One region of the Brevibacillus sp. FSL L8-0520 genome, then DNA from elsewhere that is predicted to be linked to it. Evidence: riboswitches for the same ligand, from Rfam matches in the RefSeq annotation. Region 1 holds a riboswitch; each other region holds the start of a gene.
The links. Region 1 has a riboswitch for thiamine pyrophosphate ahead of thiS (sulfur carrier protein ThiS). Riboswitches for the same ligand answer to the same signal wherever they lie in the genome.

Region 1 (7,894 bases):
CCCAAATCCCCATAGCGAACGACTCCATGGCGGTTCCGGTTCTGCAAATACCGGACCGCTTTTTTGGCTTCCCCGAAGCTAAGCGGCGGATAGATGCGGCTGAGCTGGCGAATCGTCGTCATCTCCCTCGTGGTGTACACAGGAACATTTCTGTTCGCCATGCTTTTTGCCGAAATCATTTTCCGGATTCAAGGGAAGTTTTGAGCGGTTCGGTCCCCTGGACTCCATTCTCCGCACTTGACATCGCTCTCGCCCAAATTCTAGGATGGTACTACCACCGAATGAAGAAAACGGGGAAGAGCATATGCAAGAGCTGGCAGTAAACGACATCGCGGATTTGGAAGACCCCGGCATGGGCAATCCGGCAGTGGTTTTCATCTACACCCCTTTTTGCGGAACGTGCAAGCTGGGGGAGAAAATGCTTGAAATTGTCGAGCAGACGATTCCCGGATTGCTGATCTATCGCTTTAACATAAATACCGGGCCCCAGTTTGCGCAAAAGTGGGAGATTGCCAGTGTCCCGGGGCTCCTCATTTTTCGCCACGGACGTATTGTTGAGAAGCATTTCGCCTTTCAATCTGTCGATTTTTTATATCGGACCCTGAAAAGGTTCTTCTAGACATACACCTATTTCCTTCACGTTGAATACATGAAAGAGAGAGACAAAACGTGAAGGAGGAGAAGCATGCAGATCCATGTAGTAGAGCGGGGACAAACCTTGAATGCGATCGCGGAGAGGTATGATTCGACTGCGCAAGCCATTGCCAGTGCCAATCAAATACCCGAGCCGGATCGGCTGGTCGTCGGACAGGCGCTGGTCATCCCCATTGTGGGCAGTTACTACTGGGTACGGCCGGGGGATACACTGTATACGATCGGGCAGCGTTTTGGAATCAGTGCAGCCCAACTGGCGCGTATAAACCGGATTTCCCTGTACCGCCCGATACAAGTGGGGCTCCGCTTGTACATCCCTCCGCGGCCTCGGCGAGCGGCCGATTTTAACGCCTATGCAGAGCCGAGAAGAACGGTGACTCCGGCCCTGGAGGCAGATATACGGACAGCTGCCCCCCATTTGACGTATCTGGCGCCCTTCAGCTTCAGGATAAATCGGGACGGCACTTTGACACCGCCCCCTCTGGGTGATTTGCGTCAGATCGCCCAGGAAAATGAGGTCGTCCTCATGATGGTGATTACCAACCTGGAGAGAGGTCAGTTCAGCTCCGAGCTGGGAAGCCTGGTGTTAAACGATATGAACGTCCAAAATCGCCTGTTGGACAACATTATCACAACTGCCACTGACCTCGGGTTTGGCGATATCCATTTTGACATGGAGGCGTTGCCCGCAACCGACAGAGAGGCATATGCGCGTTTTCTCCGCCGTGCCCGTGAGCGGGCAAGAAGAAACGGCCTGATGATGTCAGTCGCGGTAGCGCCCAAGACAAGCGCCGAACAGCAAGGCAAATGGTATGCGGCTCACGACTACCGGGCGATCGGGGAAATTGCTGACTTCGTGGTTATCATGACGTATGAATGGGGATACAGCGGCGGTCCTCCGATGGCTGTATCGCCGATCGGCCCAGTCCGGCGAGTGCTCGAATACGCGATCACAGAGATGCCTGCCAGCAAAATTATGATGGGGCAAAATCTTTACGGGTACGACTGGACATTGCCTTATGAGCCCGGAACGACTGCTCGTGCCCTGAGTCCGCAAGCTGCTGTCGCGCTCGCCCAGCGGGAGCAGGTGCCGATCCAATACGACAGCAGAGCGCAGGCGCCGTTTTTTGAGTACACAGATGACCAAGGAAGGCGTCATCGCGTCTGGTTTGAAGATGCCCGTTCGATTCAGGCCAAGTTCAACCTGGTCAAGGAGCTCGGTCTGCGAGGCGTCAGCTATTGGAGACTGGGACTGCCTTTCCCGCAAAACTGGCTGCTGATCGAGGAGAACTTCCGCGTCAGAAAGCGTCGATAACCATAGGAAAGCGTACAGTCCGGTAAGCCTGTACGCTTTTTTTCTGCTCGCCAAACATGGTATGATGAAGCAAAAAGAACGAGGAGGGAGATCATGGGAGAGTGCAGACTGGATCATAGTACAGAAGACGTCCGCAACAAGCTGGCCGAGCAAACGCCTTTTTTGCCGCCGGCACTGGCCGCGCAGCTGAACGGGCTTTTGACGGAGACGCTTTCTCAGGAAACCTTGAACGAGCTGTTTCACCTTTTAAAGAAATACGATTTGGCGACGCCCGAAGAGCGTATTCAACGTGAGGAAAAAATGGCAAAGCTGGTAAGGGAATAGCAAAAAAAGGGAATCGCAAGCAGCCTATTCGATTGGTTTGCGACCGGCAAACCCTTCTGTGATGCCGTGATAATACGCAATGCTTGGCTCTCCCTGCTTCCAGCAGAGGAGAACTTCTTTTCCGTCGATGACAGCGGGGAAATCGAACAGCCCGATGTCGATGTCCTTTACCTCTATGCCTTTCTCCATGAGCTGGTTGATATGCATCTGCGCCTCCAGCTCCATAAACTCCAGGCGGCATTCCAGCGTAAAGACTTCTTGCTCATCGGGAGGCTGCCGCTTTTTGGCCTGCTGCAGTTCTTGGTAGGTTTGATAAAAGAGGCGCTTCGTTTCTTGCAAAAAGGAGAGCTCTTCGCGTACATATGGCAGCAGTTGATTCGCCTGTTCGACCGTGAACAATTTTTTAGCCAAGTGTAACACCTCCAGGACCCATTATACAGGGAACCAGTCAGGGAGGAAATGGATGGATCGGCTGTTTATTGCAGGTGATTGGAAAGGGGTACCTATGAACGACAGGTTGTACTATCAAGATGTTGATTTGCAGACGTTTGAGGCAGATGTCATCAAGCGCGGCGTGGAAGCGGACGGAACAGCATACGTAGTGTTGAACCAAACGGCGTTTTATCCGACAGGCGGAGGACAGCCTTGTGATACGGGAACCATTGAAGGGGTTGCCGTCACGGATGTAGAGGAAGTCGATGGGGAGATCAGGCATCGCCTCGATGCGCCGCTTCCGGAAAAGACGCAGCGGGTAACGGGCAGGATCGATTGGGATAGGCGTTTTGACCATATGCAGCAGCATACGGGACAGCATATTCTCTCCGCGACGTTCATCAAGCTCGCAGATGCTCAGACAGTAGCCTTCCACCTCGGACGCGATCACGTGACGATTGATGTTGCACTGAGCGAGCTTACGCCGGAGCTGATTGAAAAAGCGGAGCGTCAGGCAAACCAGGTGGTACTGGAAAATCGTCCGATCGACGCTCGTTTTGTCACGGCCGAAGAGCTGGAAAAGCTGCCGCTCACCAAGCAGCCTACTGTATCCGAGAATATCCGGGTCGTCATCATCCCGGATTACGACTACAATCCGTGCGGAGGGACACATCCGAAAACTACGGGAGAAGTCGGTCCGATCAAAATCATCGGTTGGGAACGCCACCGAGGCAACATACGTATTCAATTTCTCTGCGGCTGGCGGGCACTCGCGGACTACACGCGCAAGCAGCACTTGCTGCAGGACCTCACCCGGATGATGACGACGAGCGAAGCGGAAATCGCCGATATGCTGCAGCGTCTGCTGGCTGAAAAAGAGGCCTTGAAGGATTCGCTTCAGCAAAAAGAAACAGAGCTATTGACATATGAAGCAGCCAGGTATTTGAAAGAAGCAGCCGAGCTGGGGAATGCCCGTGTCGTCCAGGCCTCTTTCACGGGCAGAAGCATGCAGGAATTGCAGCAGCTTGCCCGTACGCTCACCTCGCAGGATGAGCATGTCATCGCGCTTTTGGCGACAACAACGGACAAGCTGCAGCTCGTTTTTGCCCGGGGCGGACAGGTGGCGGCTCCGATGAACCAGCTGCTGAAGGAGACGCTGCCGTTGATCGATGGAAAGGGCGGCGGCAACCCGGCGATGGCCCAGGGCGGAGGGGCTCCGACGATGGCTGCTGACACCGTGCTGGATCATGCGCGCGGTTTGCTTCAGGTGTAAAACATGACCCGTGGCAGTCGCAGTCAGTCTGTCCAATCAGGCTGCGACCGCCCTTATGGAAACGAAGGAGGAGAGTCAGATGAATGCATGGAATCCGGGAGATCTGGTCCGGGTCGGATACAAGACGGGAGAATATCTGACAGAGGTTGTAGAAAATCACGGCGATAAATTGCTGGTCAAAATTATGGCCGTTACGAAATACCCGACGCAGGGCGATTTGCACAATCCGCTTGAGGTGGACGTTCCCTTGTTTCACCAAAGACCGGCTCTCTCCTACCTGGAAAAAATCATGGTTCCGGCTGCGAGCGTGATCCGATTCAACGGCACTTTGCCCGACTACAAGGAATCGCTCAAAGCCGCTTTGGAGAGGGAAATGGAAAAGCTGCGCAAAACGTCAAAATGGGCGGAGCGCTGCCTGGTCGAACTGGAGATTCTGTACAAGGAAAGCTTTACAAACCCGAAATAGAGTGATACTGTAATAATCGAATTGAATAACCACGCGCAATACCAAACGGGGGTCGAGCAAAATCGGCTGAGATTGTAACGAATGCGTTACTGACCGTTGAACCTGACCTGGGTCATGCCAGCGGAGGAAGAGGTATCAGCTCATCAGCGTGAACGCCGATGCTGTTTCCAAATGGTTTGGAACGACATTTAGGCATATGCAGATAAGCACAACCACAACCATCCGAGGCGGATGGTTTTTTTACTGTCTGCCCCTGATGCACCGTATTCAAACGGCTTCTTCCGTCTGTTCTCTCCATGACACAGGCGAAATGAAGCCGTTTTTTTTCTGGGACCGGCCAGAACATGCTGCGCCGAAGAAGGAGGGGGAACATGCTGGTACAGTTGAATGGCAAGAATGTAGAGCTCGCTGCCGAAATCACGACTGTCCGTGAACTGCTGCAGTCCTACCAGCTGCAGGAGAAGATCGTGATCGTGGAGCGTAACGGAGAGATTGTGGATCGCACCCGTTATGAAGAGACACCGGTCGCAGATGGGGACCGGATTGAAATTGTACATTTTGTCGGTGGAGGATGAATAAGATGGACACTTTGAAAATCGGACCGTATGAATTTCGTTCGCGGCTGCTTCTGGGGACGGGAAAATTCCCTGATCTGGACATACAAGACAAAGCGGTGGCAGCATCAGAGGCAGAAATTCTGACTTTTGCCATTCGCCGCCTAAATCTGGAAAACCCGCATGAACCGAATTTTCTGGAGAAATTGGATCTGAAAAAGTTTACGCTGCTTCCGAATACGGCGGGTGCCTATACGGCTGAGGAGGCTGTGCGAATTGCCCGCCTGGCGAAAGCATCCGGCTTGTGCGACATGATCAAGGTGGAAGTCATCGGCGATCCGAAAACGCTGCTGCCAGATCCGATCGGTACGCTGGAAGCCTCCCGCATTTTGGTAGAGGAAGGCTTTATCGTGCTTACCTATACGAATGACGACCCGATTTTGGCCAAACATCTGCAGGAGGCCGGCGTTCACGCTGTCATGCCGGGAGCTTCTCCGATCGGATCGGGCCAGGGCATCATCAACGAAAACAATCTGCGGTTCATCATCGAAGACGCCAAAGTACCGGTCATTGTTGACGCCGGCATCGGTTCTCCCGCTGACTGTGCTAAGGCGATGGAGCTGGGAGCGGACGGTGTCCTGCTCAATACAGCGGTCGCGCTGGCGGACAATCCGGTGTTGATGGCGGAGGCGATGAAGCTGGGCGTGGAAGCGGGAAGGAAAGGCTTCCTTGCCGGACGGATCGCGAAAAAACGGTATGCATCGGCGAGCAGTCCGACTGAAGGGATGATCGAGTAGGTGGAGCACGTACTAGCAGCGATTGAGGAGCGTAGAGAGGAGCTGTTTTCGCTTCTCTCCGAGCTGATCGCCCAGCCGACGGTAAGCCCTCCCGCCCGAAACAGCGACAAGGCGCAGACGCTGGTGGCAGAGAAGCTGCAAGCGCTCGGCTTCGAGGTCGACCGCTGGACCGTTTTTCCAGGCGATGACAACGTCGTGGGGGTAAAGAAGGGAACGGACTTTAGAAACTACAAAAGCTTGATCATCAACGGCCATATCGACGTAGCTGAGGTCGGAGACGACAGCGCCTGGACGTATCCGCCTTTTGCCTTGACCAAAGGCGGGGACGGCAGATGGTACGGGCGCGGCGTCGCCGATATGAAAGGGGCGCTCGCTGCCAGCCTGTTTGCGATCCAGATGCTGCATGAGCACGGCATAGAGCTGAAGGGCGATCTCGCCTTTCAGTCCGTGATCGGTGAAGAAGCTGGGGAAGCCGGCACGCTTGCTGCGATTGAGCGCGGCTACTCGGCCGATTACGCGCTTGTCGTAGACACAAGCGATCTGCAGATGCAAGGCCAGGGCGGAGTGATCACTGGCTGGATTACGATTGAAAGCCCGGTTACGCTCCATGACGGGATGCGCAGCAGGATCATTCACGCAGGCGGTAAAGTCCACGGGGCATCTGCGATTGAGAAAATGATGAAGGTGATTGCCTCGCTGCAGGATTTGGAACGGCACTGGGCCGTGATGAAATCATACCCCGGTTTTCCGCCAGGGATGAGCACGATCAATCCTGCGGTCATCGAAGGCGGACGCCATGCGGCTTTTCTCGCGGATCGCTGCGCCCTCTGGATTACCGTTCACTTTTATCCGGACGAGACGCATGAGGATATCATACGGGAAGTAGAGGACCATGTCCGCAGAGCCGCCGCCGCTGATCCGTGGCTGCGGGATCATCCGCCCGTTTTTCGCTGGGGAGGCCGCTCCATGATCGAGGAGCGGGGAGAGATCTTTCCGTCATTGGAGCTGGACAAGGAGCATCCGGCCCTGCTCAAGCTGCAGGCTGCATTTGAAAAGCAAACGGGACGCCCGGCGGTGGTAAACATGTCTCCTTCGGTCACGGATGCAGGATGGTTTGCCCACGCCGGCATACCAGCCGTCATCTTTGGCCCGGGTGAGCTGAGTCATGCTCATGCTGTGAATGAATCCGTTGATCCGAAGCAGTTGGTTGTCTTTGCACAAACAGTTGCCCGGTTCCTCGTGGACTGGTGCAACACGAAAAGGGAGTGAGTGGACTTGTCGACATTTACGCATCGTTTGCGGGAAAAGGTTGCTCCGATCTGGGAGCGGACCCATCGTCACCCGTTTGTCACAGGCTTGGGAGATGGAAGTCTGCCTGTGGAGTCCTTCCGTTTTTACATGAAGCAGGACTACGTCTATTTGATCGAATACGCCAAAATGTTTGCCATCGCCAGTACAAAAGCCCATGATCTGGCGACGAGCGCGCGGTTTGCTTCGCTGCAGGAAGCGACGCTCAATTTCGAAATGGCCTTGCATCGTCAGTATGCCGAACGCTTTGGCATCACGCGCGAGGAGCTGGAGCAGACCAAACCGTCGTTTGTGATGCTTGCCTACACGAGCTATATGCTGAAGGTAGCTCATCAGGGCTCGCTAGCCGAGCTGGTCAGCGCGGTACTGCCGTGCGCCTGGAGCTACTGGGAAATCGGCAAGCGGCTCGCCGAGGTAGAGGGAGCGCTTGAGCATGAATGGTACGGGGAGTGGGTGCGTACGTACAGCTCCGACGAGTTTGGACAGCTGGCGCAGTGGCTGATCGACCTGATGGATGAGCTCGCTGAAGGAAAATCAGAGAAAGAGCTGGCGATTCTGGAGGAGCATTTCCTGAACACGTCCCGCATGGAGTATTTGTTCTGGGAAATGGCTTACACGGAGGAAATGTGGCCGTGCGAGAAAAACTAGCCTTTTCGGGCGTCGGCTTTTCGTATGGGGAAAAACCGATACTGGACGGATTCGATCTGCAGCTAAGCAAGGGCGAGCTGGTCAGTCTGATCGGGCCGAGCGGGATTGGGAAAAGCACCTTGT
Region 2 (7,894 bases), 650 kb from region 1:
ACGAGAAGATCGCGGAAATGCTGCAGATCGACAAAGGAACGCCGATTACGTTCCTGGAGCAGACCATTTACACCGAGGACAATGTACCGATCGAGTATTCCAAAGTATGGCTGCGAAACGATCAGATCAAGCTGACCTCCATTCTGAAAAGAACGCAGTAAGTATGAACGGCTTGCTTCAGGGGAAGCGAGAAAATGCTCTCATCACGAATGTCAGCCAATTCAAGACCGACACAAAGCAAAGCCGTCGTCGATTCGTTGCAGGACACCATGCTGACGAGCAAAAAGAGCAAAAAGCAAAAAACGCTTCAAAAGAAAGCAAGACATATGTTTGCAAAGAGAAGCTGGAGGCTGACGTCAAAAGCCTCCAGTTTTTTATGCGGCCAACCTTTGATTAAGCATCCTTTAGTCCGCTGCTTTTGGATGCGGTTCTGCTTTTGGACGAGGTTCCGCTTTTGGGGCGAAGCCGGCCAGTCTACATCCGAGAGGTGTCCCACCGTACCTGATTGCTTTCTTCTATTTTCATCTCCACTGCCAAAAGCCTGAACGACTGCAAACAAAAAAACGCGGAAAATGGCTCCGCGTCCGAATCTTCATCTTACAGCTCATTCAACGAATACTCTCTTTCTACTCTGCAAATCCTCGTCACGTACTGCTCATACCATACCTGTTTCCCTTTTTCCTGCGCCACCAGATGGTCCTCGTTCTGCTTCCAGTTGCGAATATCCTCCAGCGACTGCCAGTACGAGATCGTCACTCCGAATCCGTCCGCATCGCGCGTGCTTTCCACGCCGAGAAAGCCCGGCTGGGCAAATACCAGCTTCTCCATCATTGCGGCCATCTCTTCGTACCCCGTATTATCCGTTTGTGTCCGTTGACTGGTGAAGATCACAGCATAGTAAGGCGGCTTCGGCGTCTTTGCAAATGGCCCCATTTTACCCCCACTCCCTCAACGGGTATCTGTTAACAAGTATAGCACCCGCCTTTTTTTCTGTAACCTATTTCTCCACTGACAGCGATTGTCAGGGATGAGTGGATATACTCGAAAAAGCTCCGGGTATCAGATCTCTATGGGGCGGAAACCTTTTTGCCATACAAAACACTAACGATACGAGGGGGACTTTCAAAGATGAAACCAACCGACTTGCACTACGAATTTTACGTATTGGCAACCCCAGAGCAGGTGTGGGACACGCTCGTCTCGCCAGATGGGGTAAAAGCCATTTACGGGGGCTGTGTGACCGAGTCAACGTTCCGTGAAGGAGACCCGATCCGCTATATCGGCCCGGGCGCAGACGGAGATAAAACCATCCACGTCTACGGCGTCATTTTGCAGTGCGAGCAGGCCAAGACGCTCAGCTTTACCCACTTTGTCGGCGATTCCTACCACTCCGGCCAGGAACGGTACGAATCGCGCATCACTTATCGGCTCGAACCGGCCGGCGCGTCCACAAAGCTGACCCTGACCCATGACCGTTGGCATGAGAATGATCTGTCATACGATAACAGCGCGAAGGCATGGTGGATGATCCTCAGCAGCACGAAGACACTGATCGAAACAGGTAGGCCGCTGGCATTTTAAAAGTCGGTTTCGCCATCGGAAACAGTGCTGTAACCCAGCGCCGCAGTCGCTCCTTTAATAATAAAGACTTTCCGTCCACTGGCATTTTCGGCACATGCGGGAAAGCGGGGTCTCCAGAAAATCGTGATCACATGCTTTTTGGGCAGTCCCAAGCTGCGCGCGGAGTGCGGCTAAAGCCGACTCCAACCGCTTGATTTCAGCACGCAGCTGGCCGGGATCACGCAGTTTTCCTATATCGGCATCCCGCTTCATTTCCTGTCCGTCCCTTTGTACAGTTGTCCTCCCTGCTCGCGGAATTCCCTGGCTTTTTCCTGCAGCCCCTCGTCGATAGCCGCATGGACCGAAAGCTGGTTGTCTCGGGCGTAGGCGCGAATATCCTGGGTGATTTTCATGCTGCAAAATTTGGGGCCGCACATTGAGCAAAAATGGGCAGATTTTGCCCCTTCGGCAGGGAGAGTCTCGTCGTGATACTCGCGTGCCCGCTCAGGGTCAAGCGAGAGGTTGAACTGATCGTTCCAGCGGAATTCAAACCGCGCCTTGGAAAGCGCGTCGTCGCGAAGCTTGGCTCGCGGATGTCCTTTTGCCAGATCGGCGGCATGGGCGGCGATTTTGTAGGCGATCAGGCCGTTGCGCACGTCCTCCTTGTTTGGCAGGCCGAGATGTTCCTTCGGGGTGACGTAGCAGAGCATCGCGGTGCCAAACCAGCCGATCATCGCGGCGCCGATAGCGGACGTGATGTGATCGTAGCCGGGAGCGATATCGGTCGTGAGCGGGCCCAGCGTGTAGAATGGCGCTTCGTGGCAAAGCTCAAGCTGCTTATCCATATTCTCTTTGATCTGGTGCATCGGCACGTGTCCGGGACCTTCGATCATCACCTGCACATCATGCTTCCAGGCGATCTTGGTCAATTCCCCAAGCGTCTCCAATTCGGCGAACTGGGCTTCGTCGTTCGCATCGTCGATGGACCCCGGCCTCAGTCCGTCACCGAGCGAGACGGAAATGTCGTATGCCTTCAGGATTTCGCAAATCTCTTCAAAATGCGTGTACAGGAAGTTTTCCTGATGGTGGGCCAGGCACCAGGCCGCCATGATGGAGCCGCCGCGGGAGACGATTCCGGTCACCCGATTGGCGGTCAGCGGGATATAGCGGAGCAGCACCCCTGCGTGGATCGTAAAGTAATCCACTCCCTGCTCGGCCTGTTCGATCAACGTATCCCGGTAGATCTCCCAAGTCAGCTCCTCGGCTTTGCCATTTACTTTTTCCAGTGCCTGATAAATCGGGACAGTACCGATCGGCACGGGACTGTTGCGGATAATCCACTCCCGGGTCGTGTGAATGTGTTTTCCGGTGGAAAGGTCCATGATGGTGTCGGCTCCCCAGCGGGTGGCCCACATCATTTTTTCCACTTCTTCACCGATGGAGGAGGTGACCGCGGATGTGCCGATGTTTGCGTTTACCTTCACGTGAAAATGACGACCGATAATCATCGGCTCCAATTCCGGATGGTTGATGTTGGCCGGCAGGATCGCGCGGCCGCTGGCGATCTCGGCTCTGACGAATTCCGGCGAAACTCCTTCGCGGATGGCGACGAATTCCATTTCCGGCGTGATGATGCCGCGGCGGGCGTAGTGGAGCTGTGTGACGACGCTGCCTTTTTTGGCCCGAAGCGGCTTGCGGTCATTTCGGGGGAAAACAGGTACTGCTTCAAGCTGCTCGGCGCTTTTGAAGCCGTTATCGACAGGCTGCACCGGGCGTCCCGCGTAGGATTCCGTATCGTTTCTTTCCGCAATCCAGGGCTGCCGCAGGGAAGGCAGTCCTTTTTGAATGTCGGCAATGTAGTCGGTCGCCGTATACTCGCCGCTGGTGTCATAGACGCGAATGGGTGGGTTGGGAATTTCTCCGTACATGCCCTGGGATGGCGAAAGCTGGATTTCCCGCATCGGGACGCGAAGATCAGGCCTGCTGCCGACCTGGTACACTTTGCGGCTGCCAGGGAAAGGCTGTACAGCCGTCAGGTTGAGGGAAGATGCGTGTGGAATGGACATGAAAAAAACCTCCTTGTCATGGTTGCACGCGGCATGAACCCTGATGGAGGCGGAAGAAGACGCGTCTGCATGACAAAAACAAAACGCCGCAAAAAAACTTGCGACGCCAGACGCGAGAGCAGACAGGAAAGGGACGCAAGCATACGCAGTCCTCTCCGGTCTATATAAACATTCCTCCGCTGGCATTACCCAGTTCAGGTTCAACGGTCGACGACAGAGTAGCCGTCCTCTCAGCCTGGTCATCCCCAAGCTCCCGTGCATCATTGTTTAGAAATAGTTTGTTGTTTCCACCATAGCATAACTACTTTTTCCCAATTGTTCAAGAGGTTTTGTCGCAGCAGGAGGAAAGACATCGTGCAAAGCTTTGTCCAGCTTGTACCATTGGTCCATTCCCACCGAGGAGAGAATCGCGTCTCCATCCTCTTGCTTATAAGAGTCGAGATGAAACTTCGGCCCCATCGTAAACGGCTTGAGATAATGCTCTCCTTCCCGCGTTTCCACGTACATCATATACGCGTAGTCTGAAACCTTGTTGGCCGTTTCATATTCAAACTGCAAAATGAACAGCGAATCAGCCGTTCCCGTTAATTGCTCCACTTTTTCGCTGCCGGAGATCCAATCAACGACGGCAATCTGCTCGGTTTTATCCGAGTACAGGGAGAGAAGCTCCGGTTGCGCTTTGATGGAGTCTTCCCGGTAGTGATGTACCCATATGGCTTTCCCTTTTCCTGAATGAAAAAGCGATTCCAGCGCCGCTCCCGGGTGGGGCGCTTGTTGCTGTGAACACCCGCAGATGAGTGCAGATAGACAAAGGATGACGAAACGGAGCACGTGAGTTCTGGAATTCACTGCCATGATACTGCCTCCCTAACCCCGGAGTTAACCCCCGTTTTTGATGTGATGCCGCAGCGACATGCTTCCCAAAGTACGAACCCTCTCAATATAGTAAACGAAAAAGAAGAGGGAAACGTTTCAAGACAAATCCAACCATCTATAGGATAATCAAATGATTTTAATATAAATAATTGAATTGAACTATTGGTTTGCCGCGGCTATCCTTACGGGTAAATCCCGGAAAGGAAGTTGAGAGCGATATGAATCCGCATGAAGTGAAGCAATGCTTCCCGATTATGAATGTCCCGATCTACGGGAAGCGGCTTGTATATTTGGACAACGCAGCCACTGCCCAAAAACCGGTTCAGGTGATTGAGGCGCTGGAAGCATTTTATCGGATGGCAAACGCCAACGTTCACAGGGGAGTCCACTACCTGGGGGCAAAGGCGACAGACATGTACGAGGCGGCGAGAGAAAAGGTCCGTGCTTTCATCCGCGCAAGCGAAGCGGCCGAGATTGTTTTTACCCGGGGGACGACGAGCGCCTTGAATCTGATCGCCAGCGGATACGGCCGTTTGGTCCTTTGCGAAGGCGACGAGATCGTCATTTCATTGGCCGAGCATCACAGCAACCTGATCCCTTGGCAGCAGGCGGCAAAAGCGGCCGGGGCAACACTGAAATTCATTCCCTTGCAGGAAGATGGGACGATAACGCCGGAAGCTGTCCGTTCAGTGGTGACCCCACGGACTAAAATCGCAGCACTCCACCATATATCCAACGTCTTGGGAGATGTAGTACCGCTCAGAGAGATCGCCGGCATCGTCCATGCACACGGAGGAGTTTTGGTTGTCGACGGTGCGCAGGGAGCGCCTCATTCACCAGTCGATGTGGGGCAGATGGACTGCGACTTTTACGTTTTCTCCGGTCACAAAATGTGCGGTCCTACAGGAATTGGAGTTTTGTACGGGAAGCGTCCATTGCTGGAGCAATTGGTACCTGTTGAGTATGGAGGAGAGATGGTTGAGTCGGTCGATGCCGAATGGGCGTCGTGGAAAGAGCTTCCGTACCGGCTGGAAGCGGGAACCCCTTTGATTGCGGGAGCGATTGGGCTGGGGGCTGCGATTGATTTCCTCGCTCAAATCGGCATGGAGAAGATCGAACGGCATGACCGCAGGCTGGTTGGCTACGCACTGGAGCGGTTGCAGGAGCTCAAAGAATGCAAAGTGCTGGGGCCGCTGCGGCATCGGACGTCCATCCTGACGTTTCAACTGGGGGAGATCCATCCCCATGATCTGGCTACCGTGCTCGATGCAGAAGGGATCGCCATCCGTGCCGGTTACCACTGCGCACAGCCGCTGGCGAAATGGTTTGGACAAGCGGCGACGGCACGGGCCAGCTTCTATCTCTACAACACCGAAGAAGACGTAGATGCGCTGATCCTGGGATTAAAGAAGGCGCAGGACTTGTTTCGCCGAAATAAATAAGACGGAGTGCCTAAAAAGATTCAGTGTCACGGATTTGGAGAGGCAAGCACGATGCTTAAAAAAGCACCATGAAGGAGGAAGGGCAGACATGCAAGTGTATAAAACAGTGACCATAGCCGGATCGGATTCCAGCGGAGGAGCGGGTATTCAGGCCGATCTCAAAACCTTTCAGGAGCTGGGGGTTTACGGGATGTCGGCCTTGACGACGATTGTCGCGCAAGATGAAAGCTGGGGCCATCATGTTTTTCCGGTTGAACCGGACACGGTAGCAGCGCAGCTACGAACGGCACTGGAGGTGATCGGAGCGGATGCTTGCAAGACAGGCATGCTAGGCTCTATCCGGGTCATCGAGCTTGTGGCCCAAGCAATCGCCGCGAGCGGCATTCAAACGATCGTTATCGATCCCGTCATGATTTGCAAAGGCGTCGATGAAGAACTGCACCCGGAAGTAAATGAGTGCCTCCGCGAAGTGCTGGTTCCGCTGGCGACCGTCGTGACGCCCAATCTGATCGAGGCGGCCAAGCTGAGCGGCATGGCACCGCTGCAATCTGTGGAAGAGATGAAGGAAGCGGCCAGACGCATTCACCGGCTCGGTCCGTCTTATGTGCTGGTAAAAGGGGGAGGGCGGCTGCCGGGAGACAATGCGATTGACCTATTGTATGACGGCAGCAGCTTTGACATTTTCGAAGTGGAAAAGATCCGCACGACAAATACGCACGGGGCGGGCTGCTCCTACTCTGCCGCAATCACCGCGGAATTGGCAAAGGGAAGGTCAGTGCCAGAGGCAGTTGCGACCGCAAAAGCGTTTATTACCGAGGGCATCCGTCACTCGTTTTCCTTGCGCTCGTTTGTCGGACCGACCAATCACAGCGCCTATCGGCAATCAAAAGGCGGCAACTGACCAAGCGGGGCACCGTCTCTGCTTTCCATGTGTTCATTCGCTAAACCAATCCTTATCATATCGGATTTGGAATTGATGCTGCCTGCCAAAATCGCTACCTTATAGCTAAGGGCCCTTGTATTACATCAGGAGAGGAGGAGAGAAAAGGATGGCGAAAGCTGTGTTTTATCATGCTGGATGCAGTGTATGCGTCGATGCGGAACAGGCCATTTTGCCGTATCTCGACCGTACCAAAACCGATGTGGAAACCATTCATTTCGCCCAGCATCCGGACAAGCTGGACGAGGCGGAAAAACTGGGAGTGAAATCTGTGCCTGCACTCGTATTGAACGGTACGGTGTACCATATCAACTTCGGGGCGAGCATGGCGGATGTCCGAAAGGCTGTTGGCAAGTAAGAAGGCGATATCGTAGGCAGCAGCACCCATTTGTTCATGGCTCTTTACTCACCTCGTTGATAGAACCTCTTGGAGGCGTATGCTCGCGCATTACGCCTCTTTTTTTATGAAAGTGTAAAGCCGCTGCAAACCTGTCTATCGTTTAAGGGTGGGGCGATTGCGGTTACTCCATCCTTTTGGCAGTCCCGATCAGGTTTTCGAGGAAAACCCGCGTGGCGGCGCACATATATTTGTCCGCCCGGTAAATGATGCCGATCTGGCGGGTGATCGGACTGGCGAACGGGACGGCGGCAATTTTTCCATTCTGGATAAAGTCGACGTATGGTTTGGGCAGGACAGTGACGCCGATCCCGCTTGCGACCATATTGACGATCGATTCCATCGTAGTCATCTCAAAGGAAGGCTTGACGGAAAAGCCGGCAGTTTCGCAATGCTGATCAATGAGCTGTCTGAGATAGTAATTTTGCGGAAGAAGGACAGAAGGCGTCTCTTTTAACACCTCGAGCGGAGCGGAACGTTTCTCTGCCAGTGCATGGCCGGACGGAACCACGAGGCACAGCTCCTCCTGCACCAGCGGCAGCGTCTCGAACTCCTCGTCCTCGACGGGCAAAAAGACAATGCCCATATCTAGCTGGTTGTCCAGCAGAGCGGA
Region 3 (7,894 bases), 1.9 Mb from region 1:
CACGTCAAAAAACGGCATGCTGAAGCGCCGGGAGCTTCACGTAAAGGACGATGCCATCAAGGAGCGGGGTAGAGCAATCCTCTCCCGTCTGGGGAAGAAGAAAACATAAACAGGGATTTTTACACCTCTTTTCCCATATAGCTAGTAGAAGGGGAAAGGGGGAATGACCGTGGGGACCATCCTGCTCTTTGTCAGTGTCATCTGTGTAACGGTGGGTACCTGGCGGTTGCTTCGCATCTACAAAGCGGGCAGACCCGGTGGAAAAGTGTTGTGGTGGGCGGTAGCCAGCTTCGGCATTACGCTGTTCTTTGTCCTGAAGCTCGTGGCGGATACCCCGACCTTGTCATGAGAAAGCTTTGATGGCCGATCCAGTCTTTGTGCCGGTTGAACGATGATACAGGTTGGCAGACGTAAAAAAGCAGCTGCTCAATCGTGAGGTGATTGATCAGCTGCTTTTCATGTTTGCAAGTAAAGTTAAAGTTTACTCGTAGCGCAGCGCCTCGATCGGATCAAGCTTGGCCGCTTTGTTTGCGGGGTACAATCCGAAAAAGATCCCGATGGCGCTGGAAAAGCCAAATGCGATGAAGATGCTGTTCCAGGACAACAGCGGCGGGAGCTGGGCGAAGTAAGAAACCAGCGCTGCGGCTCCGAGCCCGAGCAGTACCCCGATCAGGCCGCCGATCAGACAGACGATCAGCGATTCGATCAAAAACTGCATCAGGATATCCCGGCGGCGGGCCCCCAGTGCTTTGCGAATGCCGATTTCCCGCGTTCGTTCTGTAACGGAGACGAGCATGATGTTCATGACGCCGACTCCCCCTACGACCAGGGAAATGCCGGCGATGACGCTGAAAATAATCGTCAGCGTTCCGGTCAGTTGATTGAACTGATTGACCTGCTCCTGCATGCTAAAGGAGCGGTAATGATTCTCCTTTTGATGCTTGCGGGACAAATATTGGGTAGCCTGCTTCATCGCGGCTTCGACCGACTCCTTGTCTTTTGCCTTTCCGATCAGCGTGCTGACAAAAGGCTCCTCTTGAAAACTCAGGTCGTAGCGGATCGGGATATAGGCGCCGTACGTTTGACTCATGTCAAAGCGGAACTTTTCTTCCTTGTAGGTGCCGATTACGACAAGCGAGTTGTCTCCCATCCGTACCCGCTGGCCGAGCGGGTTCATTTGTCCGAACAGCTTCTTTGCCAATTCATCCTCAAGCACGATGACGGCTCGCAGCTCCTTGTCGTCAGCTTCACTGAAGAAGCGTCCCTTGCTTATTTTTACCGTAGGCTGAATCTCCAGGTAGTGAGCGGTTGTCGAATAAACATTCACCCGCTCTTCCTTTTTCGGACCCTTCACGATCGAGTTGGATTGATTGTACGGGACGAGCCGCTCGATGTAGGGACTGATACGGCTCAAGGTTTCGGCGTCTTCCACTGTCAGGTCGTCATTGGAGTGCTCTTCCTTGCTCTCATAATCGGTATAGATATTAAAGCTGTTTTGCCCGAATTTCTCCATTTCGCTGGTGATGGCCCTCTGTCCGCCTTCGCCAAGCGTGTTAACGGCGATGACGGATGTGATCCCGATAATGATGCCGAGCATGGTCAGTCCGGAGCGCATTTTGTTGGCCCAGATGCCATCGATGGCGGTACGCAGCGCTTCCCAAAAATTCATGTCAGAATCACCTCATCGGACGGGACGGCGGTCAGGCGCTCTTCCACGCGCTCGTCCTTCATAATGACACCGTCCTTGAAGGTGACGATGCGCTCTGCATGCTGGGCGATATCCAGCTCGTGCGTAACGAGAATGATCGTTACACCCTGCTCATGCAGCTCCTGAAACATGGCCATGATCTCCGTACCGGAGCGGCTGTCCAGATTTCCCGTAGGTTCGTCTGCAAGCAAAATGGCTGGCCGGTTTACGAGCGCACGGGCAATTGCCACCCGCTGCTTCTGTCCGCCGGAGAGCTGTGTCGGCCTGTGGTTCATCCGCTCGCCCAACCCGACTCGCTTCAATGCTTCCATCGCCCGCTTTCTTCGTTCGGAGCGGCTGATGCCCGCGTACATCATCGGCAGTTCGACATTATGCAAGGAAGTGGAGCGAGGCAGCAGATTGAACGATTGAAACACAAAGCCGATTTTCTGGTTGCGGACGAGAGCAAGCTGCTGGTCGTTCTGCTTGCTGACCTCGATGCCGTCCAGCACGTAGGTTCCTGAATCCGGCCGGTCGAGACATCCGAGCATGTTCATGAAGGTTGATTTTCCGGAGCCGGACGGTCCCATGATGGCGACAAATTCCCCTTTTTCCACGGAGAGGTTTACCCCTCGCAATATGGGCAGTTCCGAATCGCCCGTCCTATATGTTTTCGTCAGGCCTTCCACGTAAAGCATGGGCCGACCTCCTTTTTTGCAAAGTAGTTACATTCCTGCCATGGGGGACGGGGTGACTGGCGCATTCTCCTGGATCGCATCCAGAGGACTCAGGATGATTTGCTCATTGCCGGTTAGTCCCGACTTGATCTGGGAGGAAAGCTCATTTTCCATGCCGACCTCAACGTTTACCTTCTTGGCCGTGCCATTGTCGGCTACCCAAACAAATGTGCTGCCGTCCGCCTCCTGTTGAATCGCTTCGATCGGCACCTGCATGGCATTGTCGATTTTCTCCGTCAGGATATTGATGTCGACGTGAAACCCGGGCTTGAGAGCCGAGACGTCGCCATCAGGCTGGAGAGTGACTTTGACGCGTGTTTTTTCACCTTGCCCGGAGCTGTTTTGCGTGGTTACGGCAATCGGGGAGATTCGCACCACTTTGGCATTCAGCTTCTGCTTTCCAAGAGAGCTGCCCTCGATGACTGCCGATTGACCGAGCTTTATTTTGCTTACGTCGGACTCGCTGATATCGGCCTGGATGAGCAGGTTGTTCAGGTTCGCGAGTGTAAAGATCTCCGTTCCTTTGTTTACGTACTGGCCGTTGTCTGCAGCCAGGCTGATGACGGTGCCGTTTTCGGGAGCGACCAACACGCTTTGGGTGCGCTCCTTCTCCAGTTGTGCCTTCTCCACCTGAAGCTTGTTGATTTGCGCTTGCAGAGAAGCGAGCTCCTCTTTGCGCGGTCCCTTTTGCTTCAATGCCAGCTGCTGCTTGGAGACGTTCAGTGACGAGAGCGTAGAATCGAGCTGGCTTTTTGCCTTGTCCACCTCTTGCTGCGTAGTGGCCCCGGATGCGAACAGCTGCTGCAGCCGATCGTATTCCTTTTGAGCGGCATCGTGCTCGCGCTGGGCTTGGGCGACCCGTTCTTTTTCCTGTGCCAGCTCTTCCGGTTCATTTCCTGCTTGCGCTTTGGACAGATTCGCTCGTGCCAGTTCAATCTGTGCGTCCAGCTCCAGGAGTCGGCTCTCTACGTCAGAGGTGTCAATCTTCCCGATAACCTGCCCTTTTTTAACGAGATCGCCTTCTTTGACGGAGAATTCACGCAGCGTCCCGTTCACATTTGCGTACACCCTGTATTTATCCTCCACGACTACACTGCCGGAGGTCAGGATGCGGCTTTCCAGCGCAGATGTGGCTACTGTCCCGATCTGGACAGGCATGCCCATCGCCTGACCGGGACTCAAAAGATTTACGCTAACGGTTCCGATCACCAGTACGGCGGCGACGGACCCGATCATCCACCATCGTTTTTTCATGTCTTCTAATCCCCTTGCCAAATAATGTATACCTTCTTTACGAAACTGTTTTACGGGGGGCAAGTAAAAAAGTAACAAGGTAACCTTTTTGTTCATGGAATGTTCACAATTTCACAAAACCATGGGAGCAGGGAGAAGTGAAGGAAAAATGGGGCGCTGTCTTTGTCGAACCCTTGCCCGGCCGAAGCGATAAGATGTAGGGAGCATAGCAGGATTTCCAAGGGAGGGAGCTATGAACCAGACGCTTCGTTTTGACTACTCCCATGCGTGCAAATTTTTCGAGCAGACAGATTTAGACCAGCTAGCTCCTGAAGTATTGCGCTCGCACATACAGCTCCATCAGGGGACGGGAGCAGGGAGCGAGCTTCGCGGCTGGCTGGACTTGCCGATCAAATGCGAGAAAAGTGAACGGGAACGTATCGTCCAGGCAGCGACGAGAATCCAGGAGAATTCGGATGTGCTCTTGGTCATCGGCATTGGCGGGTCGTATCTTGGAGCCAAGGCAGCGCTGGAGATGCTCGGGCATCACTTCACCAATCTTCTGCCTGCGGGCAAACGACGGGTACCGGAGATTTATTTTGTCGGCAACAACATCAGTCCGGTCTACCTCGCTCATCTTCTGGAGCTGCTGGAGGGAAAAGAAGTCTCTTTGAATGTCATTTCCAAATCGGGAACGACAATGGAACCGGCTATCGCTTTTCGCCTGTTTCGCAGCTGGATGGAGAAAAAGTACGGACGACCAAAAGCCCGCAGCCGGATTTACGCTACGACAGACAGAGCGAAGGGAGCGCTCCGCCAGCTTGCCGAGAGCGAGGGGTATGAGACCTTTGTCATTCCCGAGGATGTGGGCGGACGCTTTTCGATTCTTACTCCCGTCGGTCTTTTGCCGATCGCTGTCGGCGGAATCGATATGGATGAGCTGATGCAAGGAGCGGCAGATGCCAGAGAGCGGTTTTTGTCGCCGGTGCTGGCAGACAATCCTTGCTACCAATATGCCGCTGTCCGCAATATTCTGTATCGAAGGGGCAAGCTGATTGAAGTGCTGGTCGGCTACGAACCCCGGTTCCGTTTTTTCGCGGAATGGTGGAAGCAGCTCTTTGCCGAGTCGGAAGGGAAGGACAACAAGGGGATTTTTCCTGTATCCGCAGAGTATTCAACCGATCTCCACTCCATCGGCCAATATCTGCAAAGCGGAACACGGCACTTGTTTGAAACCGTCTTGACCGTGCATAAATCTGACGTTGACGTCACCATCGGAGACGACCCGGCCAATCTGGACGGCTTGCAGTATCTCTCTGGAAAAGGGATGGATTTCGTCCGCCAAAAGGTGCTGCAGGGAGCGATGCTGGCCCACGTAGATGGGGGTGTTCCGAATCTCGTAGTGGAAATTCCCAGGCTGACAGCGTATCATTTTGGTGAGCTGGTGTATTTTTTTGAAAAAGCCTGTGCGATCAGCGGCTACCTCTTGGGGGTCAATCCGTTTGACCAGCCCGGGGTAGAGGCCTACAAAGCCAACATGTTTGCATTGCTCGGGCGGCCCGGCTTTGAAAAAATGAAAGAAGAATTGGAAGCGAGAATTCGTGGAGACGACTAAAACCTACCTGACTGTAGCCGAAACATCCGAGTATCTGGAATTGCCGGAGACGTTCATTCTGGAAAAAATCCGCGAAGGGCGAATCCGTGCCGTTCACAACGGGGAAGAGTATCTGATCAACAAGGAGCAGTTTCAGCATCATCTGGAACAGATCCGAAAGCTCCGGGAGTTTGAGGATGAACAGAAGCATGAGCCGATCCCGGAGAGCTACGACGTGAAGGACGAAGATTAAGTTCAGCCCTTGTCAGATTTGCGGCCAGAGGACTATACTGAAGAAGACAACTGATAGAATGAAAAGTAACTGGGGGAGTCCATCTTGCTGGGCTGAGAGGACGGAAGCGATGACCGTCGACCCTTTGCACCTGATCCAGATCATGCTGGCGCAGGGAAGTGGTTACAGGCGGATATTTTTTCGCCCGTTGATGCGTTGGATGCGTGTTGTGCCCACCTTTTCCTGCCGGAGAGGGTGGGCTTTTCCATTTGATAAGGAGAGGAAGCAGCATGACCGACTGTTTACTTGTTGGCGGAGGCATCATCGGACTCAGTCTCGCCTATGAATTGTCCTGTAGAGGAATGGCCGTGACTGTAGTGGAGCAAGGAGAATGGGGAGGCCAGGCTTCATCGGCAGCAGCGGGAATGCTGGCGCCGCTGAAGGAATTTTCGCAGCCAGGGCCGATGCTGGAGCTGGGCATGAAGTCGCTGGAGCTCTATCCGAAATGGGCAGAGGAGCTGGAAGCGAGGACAGGCATTGACGTGCAGGCGTGCAAATCCGGACTGCTGACAGTAGCTCTTACCGAGCCGGAGTCGGGCGCGTTGCTGGAAAAATACAAGTGGCAAAAGGCATCGGGCTATGCGGTTGAGTGGATGACAGGGGAAGAGATGCGGAGAGTCGAGCCGCTCTTGACCGAGCAGGCGATCGCGGGGATCTACTCGCCTGAAGAAGGGCACATCAACAACCGCATGCTGCTGAATGCTCTGGTAGCCGCTTGCAAAAAAATGGGAGCGACGCTTCTTTCCGGCTCTGTTGTAACCGGAATGGCAAAAGAAGGGGGCAGGATCGTCGGTGTAGAAACGACCACGGGGCCTCTGCGAGCCGGGCATACCGTGATCGCATCTGGCGCATGGGCCGGGATTATGGCCGAATGGCTCGATTTTGCTGTGCCCGTCAGACCGGTACGCGGGCAGGTGGCATCGGTATCGTCCAGCGGAATCCCTTTGCGTACCGTCATCTTCGGCACATCCGGGTACATCACGCCCAAGCTGGATGGGAAGATCGTCCTTGGAGCGACCGAGGATGAAGCGGGCTTTCAGCGGCATGTCACGCTGAGCGGTCTTGCGAAAGTATTGGACGGTGTGATGCCGTATGTGCCCGCTCTGCATTCAGCAGCCTTCCAGCAGGCGTGGGCAGGCTTGCGTCCCGCTACAGCAGACAGCATGCCGCTGCTTGGACCCGTACCGGGATGGCAGGGCGTTTCCATTGCGGGCGGCCACTTTCGGAACGGCATTTTGCTTTCTCCGGTCACAGCAAAGGTGATGGCGGATTATGTGGAGAGCGGACGCGAAGATGCGCTGCAACCCTTTTTGCCATCCCGGTTCCTCGGGTCGACAACAAACAGATAAGGCTCATGGGTACGGCCTGATCGGAAAATGGGCTGGTCCCCTCTGGAAAATAGACACCTCCCCATAGGCTGGCGTATATGGTAATAAAGAAACACCAGAGGGGAGGAGTCAAATAGATGGAGGAGTCTAAGAAGCAATTGTTTCATGTTGACACTGCCGCTGTCAGCATGATCAAGGATATCCGCCATACGGTCCAAAACGTTTGCCAGGAGCATGCCCGGCAAAAGGTTCGGATCGAAGCGCTGGATGGACAGATATACGAAGGAGAGATCGTAGACTGGGACAACGACCACGTCTATCTGGAAGTCGAAGAAGAGGTGGATGACGACGAGGCGGAGGAAGTAGACTGGGATGGCTATGAGTTGGATGTAGAGCAAGTGTCCTACAGTTCCCCGTACGACCCGGCCGATCCCAATATGCGTCCGCCCTTTACAGCGGTCAGCCCATTTGCGAGCGGAGGGCCGAACGCCCGTCCGTATCCCGGAGTCAGCCCGTATACAGCAGTCAGTCCATATGCAACGGGACCCAATTCCCGACCGCATCCGGGGGTTAGTCCATATACAGCAGTCAGTCCATATGCAACGGGGCCCAACGCCCGACCGTATCCAGGGGTTAGCCCGTATACGGCGGTAAGCCCGTATGAAACAGGGCCCAACAGTCGTCCTTATCCTGGCGTAAGTCCGTATACAGCAGTCAGTCCATTCGCGACGGGACCGAACGCCCGTCTGTATCCCGGAATGATGCCTTATTCTGAGGTCAGCCCCTACACAGCGGTTTCTCCGGAAAGTGTCACAAGACCATTCCCTTTTGTACAGTCCTTTGTACAGTCTTTCATACAGCCGCCTGTACAGCCTTATTGCATACCGTGCGTTCCCTTGGTGGCGCCATTAGAAAGACCGACACGGGTAAGTCCGGCGGAAACGGAAAAACCGAAAGATCAAAGGGTCAGTCCGGCCGAGGATGTCCGCCCGGGTGTCAGTCCTTTCCCGCCATATCCACCGT

Region 2: it holds a riboswitch for thiamine pyrophosphate, as region 1 does, so the genes downstream of both, thiC (phosphomethylpyrimidine synthase ThiC) here and thiS (sulfur carrier protein ThiS) in region 1, are expected to answer to the same signal.
Region 3: it holds a riboswitch for thiamine pyrophosphate, as region 1 does, so the genes downstream of both, thiO (glycine oxidase ThiO) here and thiS (sulfur carrier protein ThiS) in region 1, are expected to answer to the same signal.

The regions. Positions count from the first base shown of each region.
Region 1 is NZ_CP150171.1:2,869,101-2,876,994, reverse strand. Features, by position in the region: gene NSQ24_RS14310 (helix-turn-helix domain-containing protein) at 1-161, opposite strand, end outside; gene NSQ24_RS14305 (thioredoxin family protein) at 305-619, shown strand; gene NSQ24_RS14300 (glycoside hydrolase family 18 protein) at 686-1,969, shown strand; gene NSQ24_RS14295 (hypothetical protein) at 2,063-2,293, shown strand; gene NSQ24_RS14290 (DUF2203 domain-containing protein) at 2,318-2,704, opposite strand; gene NSQ24_RS14285 (serine-tRNA(Ala) deacylase AlaX) at 2,757-3,998, shown strand; gene NSQ24_RS14280 (kinase-associated lipoprotein B) at 4,078-4,464, shown strand; TPP riboswitch at 4,500-4,610, shown strand; gene thiS (sulfur carrier protein ThiS) at 4,836-5,039, shown strand; gene NSQ24_RS14270 (thiazole synthase) at 5,045-5,815, shown strand; gene NSQ24_RS14265 (acetylornithine deacetylase) at 5,816-7,084, shown strand; gene tenA (thiaminase II) at 7,091-7,771, shown strand; gene NSQ24_RS14255 (ABC transporter ATP-binding protein) at 7,756-7,894, shown strand, end outside.
Region 2 is NZ_CP150171.1:3,518,483-3,526,376, reverse strand. Features, by position in the region: gene NSQ24_RS17630 (GntR family transcriptional regulator) at 1-161, shown strand, start outside; gene NSQ24_RS17625 (antibiotic biosynthesis monooxygenase) at 598-933, opposite strand; gene NSQ24_RS17620 (SRPBCC domain-containing protein) at 1,129-1,581, shown strand; gene NSQ24_RS17615 (hypothetical protein) at 1,636-1,833, opposite strand; gene thiC (phosphomethylpyrimidine synthase ThiC) at 1,830-3,626, opposite strand; TPP riboswitch at 3,781-3,892, opposite strand; gene NSQ24_RS17605 (hypothetical protein) at 3,894-4,481, opposite strand; gene NSQ24_RS17600 (SufS family cysteine desulfurase) at 4,721-5,944, shown strand; gene pdxK (pyridoxine/pyridoxal/pyridoxamine kinase) at 6,033-6,845, shown strand; gene NSQ24_RS17590 (thioredoxin family protein) at 6,994-7,242, shown strand; gene NSQ24_RS17585 (LysR substrate-binding domain-containing protein) at 7,406-7,894, opposite strand, start outside.
Region 3 is NZ_CP150171.1:1,004,124-1,012,017, forward strand. Features, by position in the region: gene NSQ24_RS05225 (hypothetical protein) at 1-109, shown strand, start outside; gene NSQ24_RS05230 (hypothetical protein) at 170-349, shown strand; gene NSQ24_RS05235 (ABC transporter permease) at 482-1,669, opposite strand; gene NSQ24_RS05240 (ABC transporter ATP-binding protein) at 1,666-2,385, opposite strand; gene NSQ24_RS05245 (efflux RND transporter periplasmic adaptor subunit) at 2,413-3,678, opposite strand; gene NSQ24_RS05250 (glucose-6-phosphate isomerase) at 3,911-5,272, shown strand; gene NSQ24_RS05255 (excisionase family DNA-binding protein) at 5,259-5,504, shown strand; TPP riboswitch at 5,566-5,678, shown strand; gene thiO (glycine oxidase ThiO) at 5,774-6,892, shown strand; gene NSQ24_RS05265 (hypothetical protein) at 7,009-7,894, shown strand, end outside.